Regions from separate parts of the Kitasatospora sp. NPDC096077 genome, predicted to be linked through region 1. Evidence: riboswitches for the same ligand, from Rfam matches in the RefSeq annotation. Region 1 holds a riboswitch; the other holds the start of a gene.
What was found. Region 1 has a riboswitch for cyclic di-AMP ahead of ABTZ03_RS16035 (M23 family metallopeptidase). Riboswitches for the same ligand answer to the same signal wherever they lie in the genome.
Positions count from the first base shown of each region.

Region 2: another riboswitch for cyclic di-AMP. It lies ahead of ABTZ03_RS12135 (transglycosylase family protein); the one in region 1 lies ahead of ABTZ03_RS16035 (M23 family metallopeptidase).

Region 1 covers NZ_JBEOSV010000014.1:125,487-133,240, forward strand. Annotated here, with positions in the region: gene ABTZ03_RS16010 (SpoIIE family protein phosphatase) at 1-642, opposite strand, end outside; gene ABTZ03_RS16015 (PP2C family protein-serine/threonine phosphatase) at 674-1,798, opposite strand; gene ABTZ03_RS16020 (TetR/AcrR family transcriptional regulator) at 2,379-2,957, opposite strand; gene ABTZ03_RS16025 (alpha/beta fold hydrolase) at 2,986-3,810, opposite strand; gene ABTZ03_RS16030 (YiaA/YiaB family inner membrane protein) at 3,921-4,211, opposite strand; cyclic di-AMP (ydaO/yuaA leader) riboswitch at 4,409-4,567, shown strand; gene ABTZ03_RS16035 (M23 family metallopeptidase) at 4,580-5,413, shown strand; gene ABTZ03_RS16040 (hypothetical protein) at 5,582-6,457, opposite strand; gene ABTZ03_RS16045 (GNAT family N-acetyltransferase) at 6,500-7,093, shown strand; gene ABTZ03_RS16050 (sensor domain-containing protein) at 7,207-7,754, shown strand, end outside.
Region 2 covers NZ_JBEOSV010000009.1:191,126-198,879, forward strand. Annotated here, with positions in the region: gene ABTZ03_RS12120 (glycoside hydrolase family 13 protein) at 1-1,519, shown strand, start outside; gene ABTZ03_RS12125 (LacI family DNA-binding transcriptional regulator) at 1,545-2,564, shown strand; gene ABTZ03_RS12130 (hypothetical protein) at 2,662-2,862, opposite strand; gene ABTZ03_RS12135 (transglycosylase family protein) at 3,075-4,418, opposite strand; cyclic di-AMP (ydaO/yuaA leader) riboswitch at 4,426-4,588, opposite strand; gene ABTZ03_RS12140 (hypothetical protein) at 5,063-6,010, opposite strand; gene ABTZ03_RS12145 (DUF397 domain-containing protein) at 6,580-6,843, shown strand; gene ABTZ03_RS12150 (ATP-binding protein) at 7,178-7,754, opposite strand, start outside.

The DNA of each region.
Region 1 (7,754 bases):
TTCGAAGGCGCCGTGCCCGGCGGCGCGGACCGCCAGCGACAGCAGCGGGTGGGACGGGGCGGGGCCCGGTTCCGTGCGCCGCGGCGGACGGGGCTCCGCGTGGGCCGGGCGGGCGTCGGCGTGGGCGGATCCGGGCCCCGCGTCCGCCGGCCGGGGCTCCGCGTGGGCCGGGCCGTGGTCCAGCAGGTGGTGCAGCCGGTGGGCGCAGGCCCCGGCGATGGTCTCCAGCACGTCCAGGTCGCGCCCCGGCACGGTGCCCCGGTGCGCCAGCGCGAGGGCCAGCACGCCGATCGGCCGCTCGTCCACCACCAGCGGCAGGGCGACCACGGCGACCATCCCGGTGCCCAGGCCGGCGTTCCGGTTCGGGTAGTCGACGCTGGTGTGCTCGGGGCTGAGCAGATACGGGCGGCGCAGCCGCAGCGCCACCGCGGCGGGCAGCTCACCGGCCGGGTCGACCAGCCCGTAGCGCTCGTGCGCCCAGTCCGGCAGTCCGTGCGAGGCGGTCAGCCGGAGCATCCCGGCCGAGTCCAGCAGGTAGAGCGCGGAACCCTCGCCGGTGATCCAGACCGGCCCCTCGGCGAGCACGGTGCCCAGCAGCTCGGCGGCGCTGGAGCAGCCGAGCAGCAGACGCACACAGCGCATCGGGCTACGGACGGGGGAGGACACCCAATCTTCATACCCCATTTCGGTGGTCCGCGGCCGTCCGCAGCCGGCGCACCAGCACCAGCGTCCGGTCGTCCGCGACGTCCTGCGCCACCGCGGCCACCAGCCGGTGCGCCGCGCCCCGGACCGCCTGCTGCTGCGGCAGGTGGGTGCGCACCTCCGGCTCGGCGGCCGTCAGCAGCCGGGTGACGCCCTCGTCCAGGTCCCGGCCCGGCACCTCCACCAGGCCGTCGCTGAACAACAGCAGCGAATCGCCGTGCGCCAGCCGCCCCTCCACCGCCGGGTACGGCGCCCCCGGCACCAGCCCCAGTGCCGGACCGCCGTGCTCCGACGGCAGCCAGCCGTTCCTCCGGCAGAACCGCACCGGCGGCGGATGACCCGCGTTGAACAGCCGGTAGCGGCCGGTCGCCGGGTGCAGCGCCAGGTGGACGGCGGTCGCGAAGTCGTCCTCCCAGCCCATCCGCACCAGGTGGTCGTTGGCGGCCGGCAGGAAGGCCTCCGGCGGCACCCGGCCCAGCAGCATCCCGAAGGCACCGGACAGATGGGTCGACCGGGCCGCCGCCCGGCTGCCCTTGCCCGACACGTCCACCAGCACCAGCTCCAGCAGGTCCTCCTCCGGGCGGTGGGCGCACAGCAGGAAGTCCCCCGAGAACGAGGCGTCCCCGGCCGGGGCCAGCGCGCTGTCGAAGTGCCAGTCCAGCAGCCGCTCCGGCAGCCGGGCCAGCGTCCGGTTGTGCTCCGCCAGCTCCAGCAGCATCGAGTCGCCCTGGGTGCCGCGCAGCCCCAGCCGGTGCCGGAAACGGTTCGCCGTCAGCACCGTGGCCCCGGTCGCGGCCAGCACCACCGTCACCCCCCAGCGCACCCCGCGCGGGTCCTGCACCACCGCGCCCAGCCCGCTGCCCGCCAGCGCCGCACACACCAGCACCAGCAACTGCCCCCGCCGCAGCACCATCCCGCCCACCACCAACGGCAGCACCAGGGCCGACGGCGGCCACCCGTACGGCAACAGCAGCGGCAGCACCCCCAGCACCACCGTCAGCGCGAACAGCAGCCCCAACGCCACCCGCCCCGCCCGGACGTCCCCGTCCAGCAACCGCCCGTACCACCGCCGCACCCTTGCTATCAGTGCGGGCACCCGGAACCTCCGCGAAGGCGTGGGCGGTCCCCTGTCATGACCACCAGTCAGCCCGGCCACACTAACCCGTCCACCCCCACCCCCCACGGCGTCCCTCCCCACCACCCCGGGCCGCCCTGTCCTGCGGCGCTGCCCCCACCGCGTGGCGTTTCCCCCTGCCGCCGGTCGCGCGCCTGCCCCGGTCCGGCTCGCGCCTCTTCCCCGCCCCGCTGCCTCCCTCCCCGCTGCGTGGCGCTGCCCCTGCTGCCGGTGCCGCGCCCACTCCGGTGCGGCTCGCCCCTCCTTCCATCGGGCCTCGGCTGCGTCCGCCCACCCCCGTGAGCCCTGCTGCCGGCAGCCGCCACGCACTTCACGCTGCGCAGGAAGTCGGCCAGACCGACTTCCTGCGCGGGCGCCGGTGCTCTGATCGCCTGTGGACTGCCTGCGGCGCGAGAAGTCGACAGGCCCGACTTCTCGTGTTGATCAGCCCGCGTGGTGAGTGGTTCCCCAGGCGAGTGGTGGCTGTTGCCGCCTGCCGTGGGAAGTCGGCTCGGCCGACTTCTCGTGCTCGGGCCCGCTGCCGTGGCCGGGCTGGGGGTTGCTAGTCCTTCGCCGGCCGGGGCCAGGAGTGGAGGCCCGTGGTGAGGGTGGTGATGAGGCGGTCGTGGGTGGTGGTGAGGTCCTCGGTGAGTTGGAAGGCACCGGTGATGGACAGCGAGGCGAAGCCGTGGGCGAGGGAGCGGACGGTGCGGGCCGCGTGGATCGCCTCGGAGCCGTCGAGGCCGTAGCCGCGGAGGACGGCGATGATGACGCCGACCAGGCGGGTGGCGGCGCGGGTGAGGTCCTCGTCGGGCTGCGGGGCCTGGGGGAGGGCGGTGTAGCGGTGCGGGTGGCGGGTGGCGTAGGCCTGGTAGGCGCGCAGGACGGCGGTGACCGCGTCGTCCCCGCTGCGGCCGACGGCGGCTTCGGCCAGTCGGTCGGCGAGTTCCTCGGTGACCCGGACGGCGATGAGCCGCCGTAGTTCGGCGAGCCCGCCGCTGACGTGCTTGTACAGCGAGGGGGTGGCGACCCCGGCGCGGGCGGCGACGGAGGCGAGGGTGAGGGCCTCGGTGCCCTGGTCGTCGATGAGGGCGAGGGCGTGGTCGACGACCTGCTCGGGGGTCAGTCCTACGCGGGGCATGGTGGTGGGCTCTCCGGGGGGCGAGGGGTCAGGCGAGTTCGGCGAGGAAGGGCAGCAGGGCGTCGGCGACGGCCCGCGGGTTGTCGGCCATCGGGTAGTGCCCGGACCCCTCGATCATGACCTTCCGCGCGCCGAGCTTCTCGGCCTGGAGGTCGGCGACGGCCTCGGGCTTCGGGAAGTCGGGGTCCTTGCTGCCCATCAGCACCAGGGCGGGGCAGCGGACGGCCGCGCACCAGCCGATCGGCGCGGAGTCGCCGGTGACGTGGCCTCGGGTGGCGGTCCTGCGGCCGGGGGTGTGCAGGGCGGCGACCAGCCCGTCCACGTAGCCGTCGAGGTCGGCGGGGCGGGGGCCGGGGAAGGCCATCTTGCGGAGGTAGTAGCCCCAGATGCCGGGCCACCGGACCATCGCGGCGCCCATCACGACCATGACGCCCTTCATCAGGGCGTTGGCCCGGTGCTCGACGAAGGCGTCGATCAGCGCGATCCCGGCGACCCGCTGGGGGGCGTCCCCGGCGATCTTGACGACGGTCGCCCCGGTGTAGGACTGGCCGACCAGGACGGCCCGTTCGATGCCGAGGTGGTCGAGCAGGGCGAGGACGTCGGTGGCGACGGCGGCGGGGCTGTAGTCGTCCCAGGCGATCGAGGACTCGCCGAAGCCGCGCACGTCCATGGTGACGACCCGGTGCCCGGCCGCGGTGAGCAGCGGGTGCAGGTGCCGGTAGGCGCGGCGGGAGTCGAGCATTCCGGGGAGCAGGACGACGGGGGTGCCGTCGCCCTGCCGGGTGTCGTCGTACGCGAGCCGGCCGCCGGTGACGTCGAGGTACTGGGTGCTCGGGGTGGTGGTGCCGTTCATGGTGGGCCTCCGCTGGCTCGCTCGTTGCTGCCGATAGCCATAAAGCTAAGGCTAATAGCCTTAGCCGTCAAGCCCTCGCGAAAGCCTCCGGCAACCCCGGGCGACCCCGCTCAGGGCCCCTCGACCCGGAACGGGTCGTGCTCGCTGAGCAGCTTCTCCAGCCGGGCCTGGTCGACCCGGGCGACGGTGTCCGTGGACTCCTGCCGGTCCCGGATCACCTTGGCCAGCGTGAACGAGGAGGTGACGGTGTAGAGGAGGCCGATCCCGAGGAAGGCCCGGGTCCAGCCGCCGACGGGCAGGTAGGCGATCCCGGCGGCGAGGGCCACGGCCGAGATGGCGAAGGAGAGGACGGCCTGGGCGTAGTACGCGGCCGTGGTGCGTGACTGCATCGGTGCGCTCATGGCGTCAGGATGCGGGCGTCCGGCCGGATCGCACATGAGTAGGAGTACTCAGATGGGGCCGGTTGATTGAAGGGTCGTTCGTTGACGTCCGATCACCTGGTCCACAGCCGTCCCGGACGGATGGCTTGGAATCAGAGCCTCCTAGGATTAACGTTTGATAACGCAGCGCGGTCGTCAACGCCGTACCCAGACGGCACCGTGCGCCGTCGCCTAATCCCGCCGACCGGCCTCCGGGCAGGTCAGGGAGCCGGGGAACCACGTTCCTTGGGGTGAATCGGCGGGGCCCCGGCCCGGCCGTAGGAGACCTTCCTGCTCCGAACCCGTCAGCTAACCCGGTAGGCGCGAAGGAAGGAAAGGAGCGCGCCTCCGTGGCGTCGACGCACACCCCGGCACACCCGGCCGGCCCCGCAGCCGGTACCCAGCTCCTCGACCACCCCGTCCCGGACAGCCCCGAGGCGCTCGCACCGGAGGCCGAGGCCAACCGCCACCGGATGCCGCGTCAGACCCGCGGAGCCTCCCCGCTGCTCGGCGTCACCGCCGTCGCCGCCACCCTGGGCGCCACCGGCTTCGCCTCCGCGACCCCGGCCGCCGCGCCCGCCATCGAGGCCCAGGACGAGATCCCGGTCGCCCTGGCCGCCGACCCCGGCCTGGCGCTCGCCGCCCGGATCCAGCAGCAGGCCGACGGCCAGCGCACCGCCGCCGAGGAGACCGCCCGCGTGCAGGCCGCGCAGGAGGCGGAGGCCAAGGCCGCCGCCAAGGAGGCTGAGGCCAAGCGCGCCGCCGAGGAGGCCGAGCGGGTCAAGGCCGCCGCCCTCACCCTGCCGGTGAAGGACTACAGCCTCTCCGCCCACTACGGCCAGAGCGCCCGCTACTGGGCCCACCTGCACACCGGCCTGGACTTCGCCGCCGACACCGGCACCGCGGTCCACGCGGTCGGCCAGGGCACCATCACCTCGGCCGGCTGGTCCGGCGCGTACGGCTACCGGATCGTCGAGACCCTGCCCGACGGCACCGAGATCTGGTACTGCCACCTCTCCTCGATCATCAAGGGCTCCGGCAAGGTGACCGCCGGCCAGCAGATCGGCAAGGTCGGCGCGACCGGCAACGTGACCGGCCCGCACCTGCACCTGGAGGTCCGCCCCGGCGGCGGCGCCCCGGTCGACCCGGAGCCCTGGCTCCAGCAGCACGGCCTCAACCCGTGACCCGGTGAACCCGTAGCGGTCGGCAGTCGGCAGTCGGCAGTCGGCAGTCGGCGGTCGGCTGCCGGCGAACCCGTAGTCGAAGGCCCCGGACGCACGCGCGCACGCACGCGCGCACGCACGCGCGCACGCACGCGCGCACGCACGCGCGTCCGGGGCCTTCGCGGCACCTCACTCCGCCGGCAGCTGTGCCAGGTACGCGTCGATCTCCGCCGTCCCCGGCTCCGGCGCGAGCTCCGGGAACTCCTCGACCAGCAGCCGCGGCAGCCCGGGCACCGTCCACTCGCCGAGCAGGTCGAGCGCCGCTTCGGCCGCCGCCTCCTCGAACTCCTCGAAGCCCCCGGTCAGTTCGTCCGGCATCGGCCGCCCCAGCGCGTTCAGCTCGGCCAGGTTGCGGTAGCTGCGCCGCATCAGGCCCTGCTCCAGCAGCCGCCGCGCGCCGTCGGTGGCCATGCCGACCGACAGCACCCGGCCCGGCGCCCACCAGCCCTGCTCGTCCGGGTCGTCCAGCCATCCGGTCGGCGTCAGCGCCTGGTACCCGGCCAGGCGCTCGTCCTCGGTCAGTCCGGCGAAGCCCGCCAGCCAGTCCCGGACGGCTGCCGGGTCGGTCACGTCCACGTCGTGCGCGTGCAGCAGCACCGCGTACAGCCGGGGCCAGGTCACCAGGTCGGCGCGGTGCAGCAGCCCGACCGCCACCTCGCCCTGCCACTCGGCTTCGGCGTGCAGCCGCTCCTGCCGCTTGGCGTTGAGCCGCTTCGCGGCCCGCTGGTGGTCGACCAGCAGCCGCACCGCCTCGCCGTAGGCCAGCGGGTCCTGTTCCGGGGCGGGCTGGACGTAGAGGTGGAGCCGCTCGTACAGCAGGTGCTCCACCGCGGCGGAGGTCAGTTCGGGCCAGCCGTCGTGCATCCTGCCGTCGCCCAGTTCCAGCAGCGCGAGCACCGTGCGCAGCGGCTCCTCGGCCACCGGCGCCCGGTCCTCTCCGGCCGCCCAGGCGAGCAGGTCGGCGGCCCTGGTGCGCGGGGCGAGCCGCAGGTCTTCGTCGTTCATGTTCGAAACGGTAACCGCCGGGCGCGGGTAGGGTCGGCAGCCATGATCCCCGTGCGACTCACCGGCCCCCGGTTGGCCATCCGCGAGTACCACCACACCCCGGAGGAAGTGGACGCGCTGCACGCGCTGTTCGGGGACCCGGAGGTGACCCGCTACCTGCCCTTCGAGCCGCGCGACCGGGAGACCTGCGCCGACCAGATCGAGCTCTACCTGGAGGAGGCGATGGCCGAGTCGCGGGACACCTACCGGCTCGCCGTGGTCCGGCGGGAGGACGCCGAGGACCCGGCGGAGGCGGTGCCGGTCGCGCACGCCAGCCTCACCCTCGGCACCTACCGCTCCGCCCGCCTCGGCTACGTGCTGAGCCGCCCGGTCTGGGGCCTGGGCTACGCGGGTGAGATCGCCGGACTGCTCTGCGGGTTCTCCTTCGACGTGCTCGGCCTGCACCGGCTGGCCGCCCGGGTCGACGTGGACAACGCCGCCTCGGCCAAGGTGCTCACCCGGCTCGGCTTCCAGTTGGAGGGGCACGTCCGGCACGACCTGTACAAGGGCGGCGTCTGGAGCGACTCGTACCAGTACTCGCTGCTCGCCGACGAGTGGTCCGGCCCGCCGGCCAGGCAGCCACGGCCGGGGGGTTAACCCCACCCCCGGTCCGCCGGTCCGCCGGATGTTTGCCGGGCCGGGCCCGGGCCAGACTTGAACACGTCAGCGAGTGGTCGGGAACGCGAGTACGAGGGGCCGTGAGCCGGGAGATGAGCAGCAGCGGAAGCACGCTGGGTCGCGAGTGGGACGTCCCGGGCGGTTACGGCGACGGGGGAACGGGTCCGGCCCGGGCCCGCCGCACCGCGCAGCCGCCGGGCTTCTGGCGGGCGCCGTTCTCCGGGTACTACTACCGCGAGGTCGGCTACGTGCTCGCCGGGCTGCCGCTGGCCATCGTCGGCTTCGCCGTCGCGATCATCCTGTTCTGCTTCGGCCTCGGCACCGTCGTCACGGTCCTCGGCCTGCCGGTGCTGGCCGGCCTGACCAGCGCCGCCCGGGGCATGGGCCGGGCCGAGCGGGCCCGGGTGCGCGGGATGCTCGCCCTGGACGTGCCCGGCCCGGCGCCGGTGCGCCAGGTGCGCGAGGGCGGCTGGGGCGCGATCACCGCGCGGCTGGCGGACGGGGCGGGCTGGAAGGCCGTGCTGCACCAGGTGGTGATGTTCCCCTGGGCGATCTTCAGCTTCACCATGACGCTGGTGTTCCTGCTGCTGGGCTGGGCGATGGCGCTCTACCCGCTCTACCACTGGGTGTTCCCGCGCTA
Region 2 (7,754 bases), on a different contig from region 1:
GTACCTGCGGGACCTCGGCGTGGACGCCGTCTGGCTCTCCCCGTTCTACGCCTCGCCGCAGGCCGACGCCGGCTACGACGTCGCCGACTACCGCGCGGTGGACCCGATGTTCGGCACCCTGCTGGACGCCGACGCGCTGATCCGGGACGCCCACCAGCTGGGGCTGCGGATCATCGTCGACCTCGTCCCCAACCACTCCTCGGACCAGCACGAGTGGTTCCAGCGCGCCCTGCGCGAGGGCCCCGGCTCCCCGCTGCGCGACCGCTACCACTTCCGCCCCGGCAAGGGCGCGAACGGCGAACTGCCGCCCAACGACTGGGAGTCCATCTTCGGCGGCCCGGCCTGGACCCGCTCCGAGAACCCGGACGGCACCCCCGGCGACTGGTACCTGCACCTGTTCGCCCCGGAGCAGCCAGACTTCAACTGGGACAACCCGGCCGTCGCCGACGAGTTCCGCTCGATCCTGCGGTTCTGGCTGGACATGGGCGTGGACGGCTTCCGGATCGACGTCGCCCACGGCCTGGTCAAGGCCCCCGGCCTGCCCGACCTCGGCGGCGCCGACCAGCTCAAGCTGCTCGGCAACGACGTCATGCCGTTCTTCGACCAGGACGGCGTGCACGAGATCTACCGCAGCTGGCGCGGGATCCTCGACGAGTACCCGGGCCAGCGGATCGGCGTCGCCGAGGCCTGGACCCCGACCGTCCAGCGCACCGCCAACTACGTCCGTCCGGACGAGCTGCACCAGGCCTTCAACTTCCAGTACCTGGGCACCGATTGGGACGCCGCCGCGCTGCGCGAGGTGATCGACCTGTCGCTCGACTCGATGCGCCCGGTCGACGCCCCCACCACCTGGGTGCTGTCCAACCACGACGTCACCCGGCACGCCACCCGGTTCGCCAACGAGCCCGGCCTCGGCACCCAGATCCGCACCCCGGGCGACCGCGCGCTCGGCCTGCGCCGGGCCCGCGCCGCCACCCTGCTGATGCTCGCGCTGCCCGGCTCCGCGTACGTCTACCAGGGCGAGGAGCTCGGCCTGCCGGACGTCACCGACCTGCCGGACGAGGTCCGCCAGGACCCGTCCTTCTTCCGCCAGGCCGGCCAGGACGGCTACCGCGACGGCTGCCGGGTGCCGATCCCGTGGTCCGGCACCGAGGCCCCGTACGGCTTCGGACCGGTCGCGGGCGGTCCGTCCTGGCTGCCGCAGCCGGCCGAGTGGGCCGGGCTGAGCGTCGAGGCGCAGACCGGCGACCCGTCCTCCACCCTGGAGCTCTACCGCAGCGCGCTGGCCGTCCGCCGGGCGCAGCCGGACCTCGGCGCCGGGACCGAGGTCGAGTGGCTGGACGGCCCCGAGGGCACCCTGGCCTTCCGGCGCGGCTCCTTCGTCTGCACGGTGAACACCACCGGCGAGCCGGTGCGGATCGCCGCCCCGGGCCGGCTGCTGCTCGCCTCGGCCGACCTCGTGGTCGAGGGCGGCGAGACGGTGCTCGCTCCGGACACCACCGGCTGGTGGGCGGTCTGACGTGGTTGCAATAGGCTCTGGGACCGTGACTACGGCGCGACTCTCAGACATCGCGGCACAGGCGGGGGTCAGCGAAGCCACCGTCTCCCGCGTGCTCAACGGCAAGGCGAACGTCTCCGCCGCCACCAGGCAGACCGTCCTGGCGGCGCTGGACGTGCTCGGCTACGAGCGGCCGACCCGGCTGCGCCAGCGCAGCGCCGGGCTGATCGGGCTGATCACACCGGAGTTGAGCAACCCGATCTTCCCCGCGCTGGCGCAGGTGATCGAGCAGGTGCTCAGCCGGCACGGGTTCACGCCGGTGCTCTGCACCCAGACCCCGGGCGGCTCCACCGAGGACGAACTGGTCGAGATGCTGGTGGACCGGGGCGTGGCGGGCATCGTCTTCGTCTCCGGACTGCACGCCGACTCCACGGCCGACCACGACCGCTACGCCCGACTGTCCGGGCGCGGGGTGCCGTTCGTGCTGATCAACGGCTACAGCGAGAAGATCGACGCGCCGTTCATCTCGCCGGACGACCGCTCCGCGATGTGGATGGCCGTCCAGCACCTGGCCGAACTCGGGCACGAGCGGATCGGCCTGGCGGTCGGGCAGCGGCGGTACGTGCCGGTGCTTCGCAAGATCGAGGGCTTCACGGCGGCGCTGCGCGAGGTGCTCGGGCTCGGTGCGGAGGAGGCCGAGGGGCTCGTCCACCACACGCTGTTCAGCGTGGAGGGCGGGCACGCCGCGGCCGGCGCGCTGCTCGACAAGGGCTGCACGGCGATCGTCTGCGGGAGCGACATGATGGCGCTCGGGGCGATCCGGGCGGTGCGCCAGCGCGGGCTGTCGGTGCCGCAGGACGTCTCGGTGGTCGGTTTCGACGACTCGCCGCTGATCGCCTTCACCGAGCCGCCGTTGACGACCATCCGGCAGCCGGTCGAGGCGATGGCGACGGCGGCGGTGGACGCCCTGCTGGAGGAGGTCGGCGGGAACGCCGCCCAGCGCGGGGAGTTCATGTTCCAGCCGGAGCTGGTGATGCGGGGGTCCACCGGGGCCTGCGCGCGCTGAGGCTGGTGGGTCGCGTCAACTGACGGGCCCCGGAGGGCGGTTGCCTTCCGGGGCCCGTTCGCGTGCGGTCCGGCTCAGCCCTCCTGGGCGGCCCGGGTCAGCCCTCCTGGGCGGTCGGGCGGTCGGTGCTGACCCGGTGGCCGTCGGCGGCGTCGCCGGTCCGGGTCCCGGTGCGGCGGCCGCGGGCCAGGTAGTCGCGGACCACCAGCTCGACGGCGTCCTGGGGGTTCTTGGTGCCGGAGAGCAGCATCGCGTCGATCGCGAGGTTCGCGTCGAGGGTGATGGTGACCTGGGCCATGGTGACTCCTCCTCGGGTGCAGAGCAGCAGCATGCCTGCCGGGGCGGGGTTTGACCATGCGGAGGCCGGTCTCCCGGGTACGCCGAAGCCCCGGGGAGAGCGACCAGACTCTTCCCGGGGCGGTCGGTGGACGGCTGACGACCGACAGTCGATGAAATCCGTCAGCTGTCAGTCGTCATCCGTCGGCTGTCGGCCGCACGCCGACCTCGGGCTCAGACCCGGCCGGCGAAGTCCGGGGCCCAGTTGGCGACGGTCTGGAGACGGACGCCCGAGCTCGGGTTGGCGGCCTCGACGTACTGGCCGTTGCCGATGTAGATGGCGACGTGGTAGACGCCGGAGTCCTGGCCGTTGTTCGACCAGAACAGCAGGTCGCCCGGCTGCAGGCTGTCCAGCGAGACGTGGGTGCTGGCGGCGGCCTGGTCGGCGGCGACGCGCGGGACGCTGATGCCCGCGGCGCGCAGCGCGGCCTGGGTCAGGCCGGAGCAGTCCCAACCGCCGTTGCCGGTGCCGCCGTAGACGTACGCCTGGCCGACCTTCGACTGGGCGAAGGAGACCGCGGCGGCCATGCTGCCGGTGGCGGCCGGGGCCGGGGTCTGGGTCTGGGTCTGGGGAGCCGGCTTGGCGGCGGGCTTGGCCGGCTTCGAGGTGGACGGCTTGCTCTGGTCGATCGGCTTGGCGTTCACGGCACCGCCGTTCGAGGCCTGGCCGGACTTCTGCGAGCGGTCGAACCAGGTGAAGTCGGAGCCGGACTTGGCGGTGCCGGAGGCCTGGCCGGCCTGGGCCGCGCCGCCGTCACCGAAGGTCAGCTGCTGACCCGGGTAGATGGTGTCCGGACCCTCGGTCAGGGTGCCGCGGTTGAGCTCGTAGAGCCGCTGCCAGCCGCCCTGGACGTTGTGCTTGTCGGCGATCGTGGACAGCCAGTCGCCGTCGACGACGGTGTAGCCGCCGGCCTGGGCCTGCGCCTGGCGCTTCTGGGCCCAGGTGCTGTCGGCGGATCCGGTGGACGGGGTGGCGGACGCGGAGTCACCGGAGGCCTGGGCCTGGTCCTGGGCGGGCGCGGCCGGCTTGGCGGGCTTCGCGGCCTGGGAGCCGCCCTGGGCGGGCTTGGCGGCGGGCTTGCTGGTGGCACCGGCGGCGGCACCGGTGGAGGCGCCGGCCGAGGTGTCGACGGACGCCGCGGCGCCGCCCTTGGTCAGCCCGGCCTGGACCGAGCAGACCGGCCAGGCGCCGGGGCCCTGCGAGGCGAGGACCTTCTCGGCGACGGCGATCTGCTGGTCCTTGGTGGCCTGGTTGGCCTGCGGGGCGTAGGCGGTGCCGCCGAAGGCGGCCCAGGTGCTGGAGGTGAACTGCAGGCCGCCGTAGAAGCCGTTGCCGGTGTTGATGCTCCAGTTGCCGGTGCTCTCGCACTGGGCGACCTTGTCCCAGGTGGAGACCGGGGCGGCGTTGGCGGTGCCGGTGGTGAGGCAGGGGACGGTGAGGCCGACGCCGGCGACGCCGAGGGCGGCGATGACGCGACGGGTGCGGCTGGACAGGCGGTTGCCGTTGGAAGGCAGCATGAAGACGCGGTCCTCTCCCACGCCTGCGAGGTGAGCTGTCGGATTCGGGCTGGAGTTGCCCGGCCGCGCTTCTGCGCGGCTTCACCCCTAGCCCTGGACCGTTTCCGGGAAATGGTCCGGGGCGACTTACCTGTGGTTCCCCCGCTCCTGCCGTGATGCGTTTTCGCGCTGCCAGGACATCCGACGGCAGGACTCGGCGTCGCGGATGAACTGGGTCCGTGTGGTCACGAACGGGGAGCACGTTAAGCAGACTTAAGTTCAAACTGCAAATACCTGTGATGCGCATCACGGTTTAGTGTGGAATGCCAAATGGGCCGTAATTCATGATCGAAATTGATCATTTACCGGCAATGTCGCGCTGGATTCTCATAACTGGCTCCGCCTCAGAAGTGAAGTGACGGAGTGTTGAAGCGCAATGGGGGCGTGCGGTGGAACCTGGGGAGCGACGGCGGAGCGCGGGCGCGACAGCGCGCGGGCTATTCATCGACAAAGGCGCCGGAAACGGACATTGCGCCGCATTGACCGCTTAACTCTCCTGCGGGGCAATCCGCGCACGCCGGAAGGGCCCGGAACGCGATCGTTCCGGGCCCTTCGGTGGTGTGGGGTGGCCGCGACGCCGTCGCGGGTGCGCGGACGGGCCTCCGTCAGCCCTCCACGGGCCCCTCGGCGGCCGCGTGGGCCCGCCGGGAGCCCTCCCCGGCGCCGACGGTGGTGGCGGCCTCCGCCTCGGCCTCGGCCAGCTCCTCGGCCGTCGGCGTCGGCAGGGCGGCCAGGTAGGTGGAGGCGATCAGCTGGCCGACGGCCGAGTAGGCGCCCAGCGGCGCGGCCGACGGGCAGCCGGTCTCCTCGGCGGCCGTGGCGAGCAGCTCGGAGTCCGCCTCCGGGCCGATCACCAGCGGGGCCAGCGCCGGACGCTGGGAGCCGGTCTCCTTGAGGTGGTTGACGGCCCCGGCGACCGAGCCGGGCACGTCGAGCGCCGCGGCGACGACCGGGACGGCCAGCCGGGCGGCCAGCAGCACGCCGGTGATCCCGGCCGCGGCGGCCGCCTCCTCGCCGCCGACGGTGGTAAGGACCACGCCGTCCGCGGCGGTCGCGATGGCGAACAGCCGGGCCCGGTCGGCCCGGGCCAGCCCGGCCTCGGACAGTCGTACGTGGACGGCCTCGGCGAGCAGCGGGTGCGGGCCCAGGGTGTCCGTGACGGTCGCGCCGTACTCGGCGGCGAGGGCGTGAAGCCCGGTCAGGAAGTCGTGCGGACCGGGCACCAGCGGCACCACGACGGGCGTCGGCAGTCCGGCCTCGGCGGCCGCCGCCAGCAGCTCCGCGACGGTGCGCTCCTCCGTGCTCCCGGTCTCGGCGCCGCCGGGCAGGTAGCCGACCGCGGCCTGGACGCCGGTGTGCTCGCTGCGGACGATCGAGAGCAACTCCTCGACGACCGAACGGGACTCGGGCCCCGCGGTCGCGGGTACGGCGAGCACCAGGGCCGGCGAGCCGGTGCGGATCTCGGGGCGCTCGGGGCGGCGGTGGCGCCCCCGCGCACGGGAACCTGGAGTGCGGACGGGCAGTGGCGCGCCCGGGATGGCTGCGGTGCTCATGCCGGAGATCGTAGGACATCGGCCCGTCAGGCCTGCAGTCGGCTGCCGTACGGGTTTCGGGTGGCCGTGGTGCGGAGGCCGTGTTCCTGCCGTGCGACTCCGGGCCGTTTGCCTACAATCCGGACATTCTTCGCTCAACGCCCGCACCAACCCCCGCAGTTGCCCTGACGTGTCCCGTGGGGCGGCGCGTTGCATGAGAGGCGCGTGAGATGTCTCACAGCCGGAGCCCGGGCTTGCGTTGGACTGACGGAGGGTCACGGAGGTGCGACTCCCGGCACTGGAAGATCAACATTCAGCGGGGGGTCGCTCACGGCCGGTTATGGACGACTCGTCGATTCAATCGGCTATGTCCGTTTACGTACCGTCAGGAGAAGGGTCCGTGAAGAGTTCGCGGCGACCGTAAAAAGCCCCGTGCACCTGCAATGTCCCGTGCTGATGCACGTGCACTACGGCTATCATCGCGTCAAGTGAGGCGTTGTACCGGGCCGGTACGGGGCCGGTCCGTTCGTTCGGCGGGTGCCGGGGGCGCCGCGCTGGACGACAACTCCGGAGCTCTTCGGGAGACTTCTATGCACGACTCGCAGGACACGCACGGCTCGAACCACACCTACAACGGGATGGCCGCCGCCGACCTCCAGGGGGTGGTCTGGCAGAAGAGCCGGCACAGCAACTCCCAGGGCAACTGCGTCGAGTTCGCGGCCCTTCCGGGCGGCGACGTCGCGATGCGCAACTCGCGCTTCCCGGACGGTCCGGCGCTCATCTACACCCGGGCCGAGATCGCCGCGCTGCTGCTGGGTGCCAAGGACGGGGAGTTCGACCACCTGGCGGTCTGACCGGCTGCCTGCTCCACCATCGGGGGGCCGTCGTGGGTGCTGACACCACGACGGCCTTTTTTGTCGCCGTCCCCGACTCCGCTGCACCGGGGGCTGCTCCGGGGGCCGCTGCGGGCCGGGCGTGTCCGGGGGTGCTGGAGCGGGTAGCCGACGGCGCGGGGAGTCCGCGGCGGGGCCGGTGGCCGCCGTGGAGCGGCGGCGGTGCGAGCCGCAGGAGCCGCAGGGGTCGTGCGAGCCGCGGGAGCTGTCGGCCGGTCCGGAGCGGGGCCCGGCTGAAGGCCCCGGGGAGTGGTCCTCCCGGGTCGTCCCTCGGTCGGCCGTGCGCCGTGCGGCGCTAGGCCGAGCGCCGGTGCCGTCCACCGATGTCGACCCGTCCGTCCAGTGGGCGGCCGGTCGGCCCGCAGACGTCGAGTCCGCTGCCGTCGAGCCCGCCGCCGGCCGACTCCGCCTCGAACATGGCCCAGACCACCTTGCCGCTGCCCAGCGGGTGCCAGCCCCAGGAGCGGCTGAACGACTCCACCAGGTGCAGTCCGCGGCCGGATTCGGCGACGAAGTCCGCCTCCCGGGCCACCGGGCCGGTGCTGCTCGGATCGCTCACCGCGCAGACCACCTGGGGTGCGCGGTGCACCAGGCTTATTCGGATCGGAAGCCGCCCGTCCGCGGTCGGCTGTGTGGGAAAGTCGAACTCGCCCAGGGCGCCGCCCGACGGGTCGGGCCGTGCGCCGATCGCATGCCGGAGCGCGTTGGTCACGAGCTCCGAGGCGACCAGCGCGACGTCGTCGAACAGCTCCATCAGGCCCCAGCGCTGGAGAGCGGTCCGGGCGAAGTCGCGAGCGGTTCTCACGGCTTCGAAGCGAGGAGCGAGCGTGCAGGTGACCACATGGGGGTCAACTGCCAAAGCCGTACCGGTG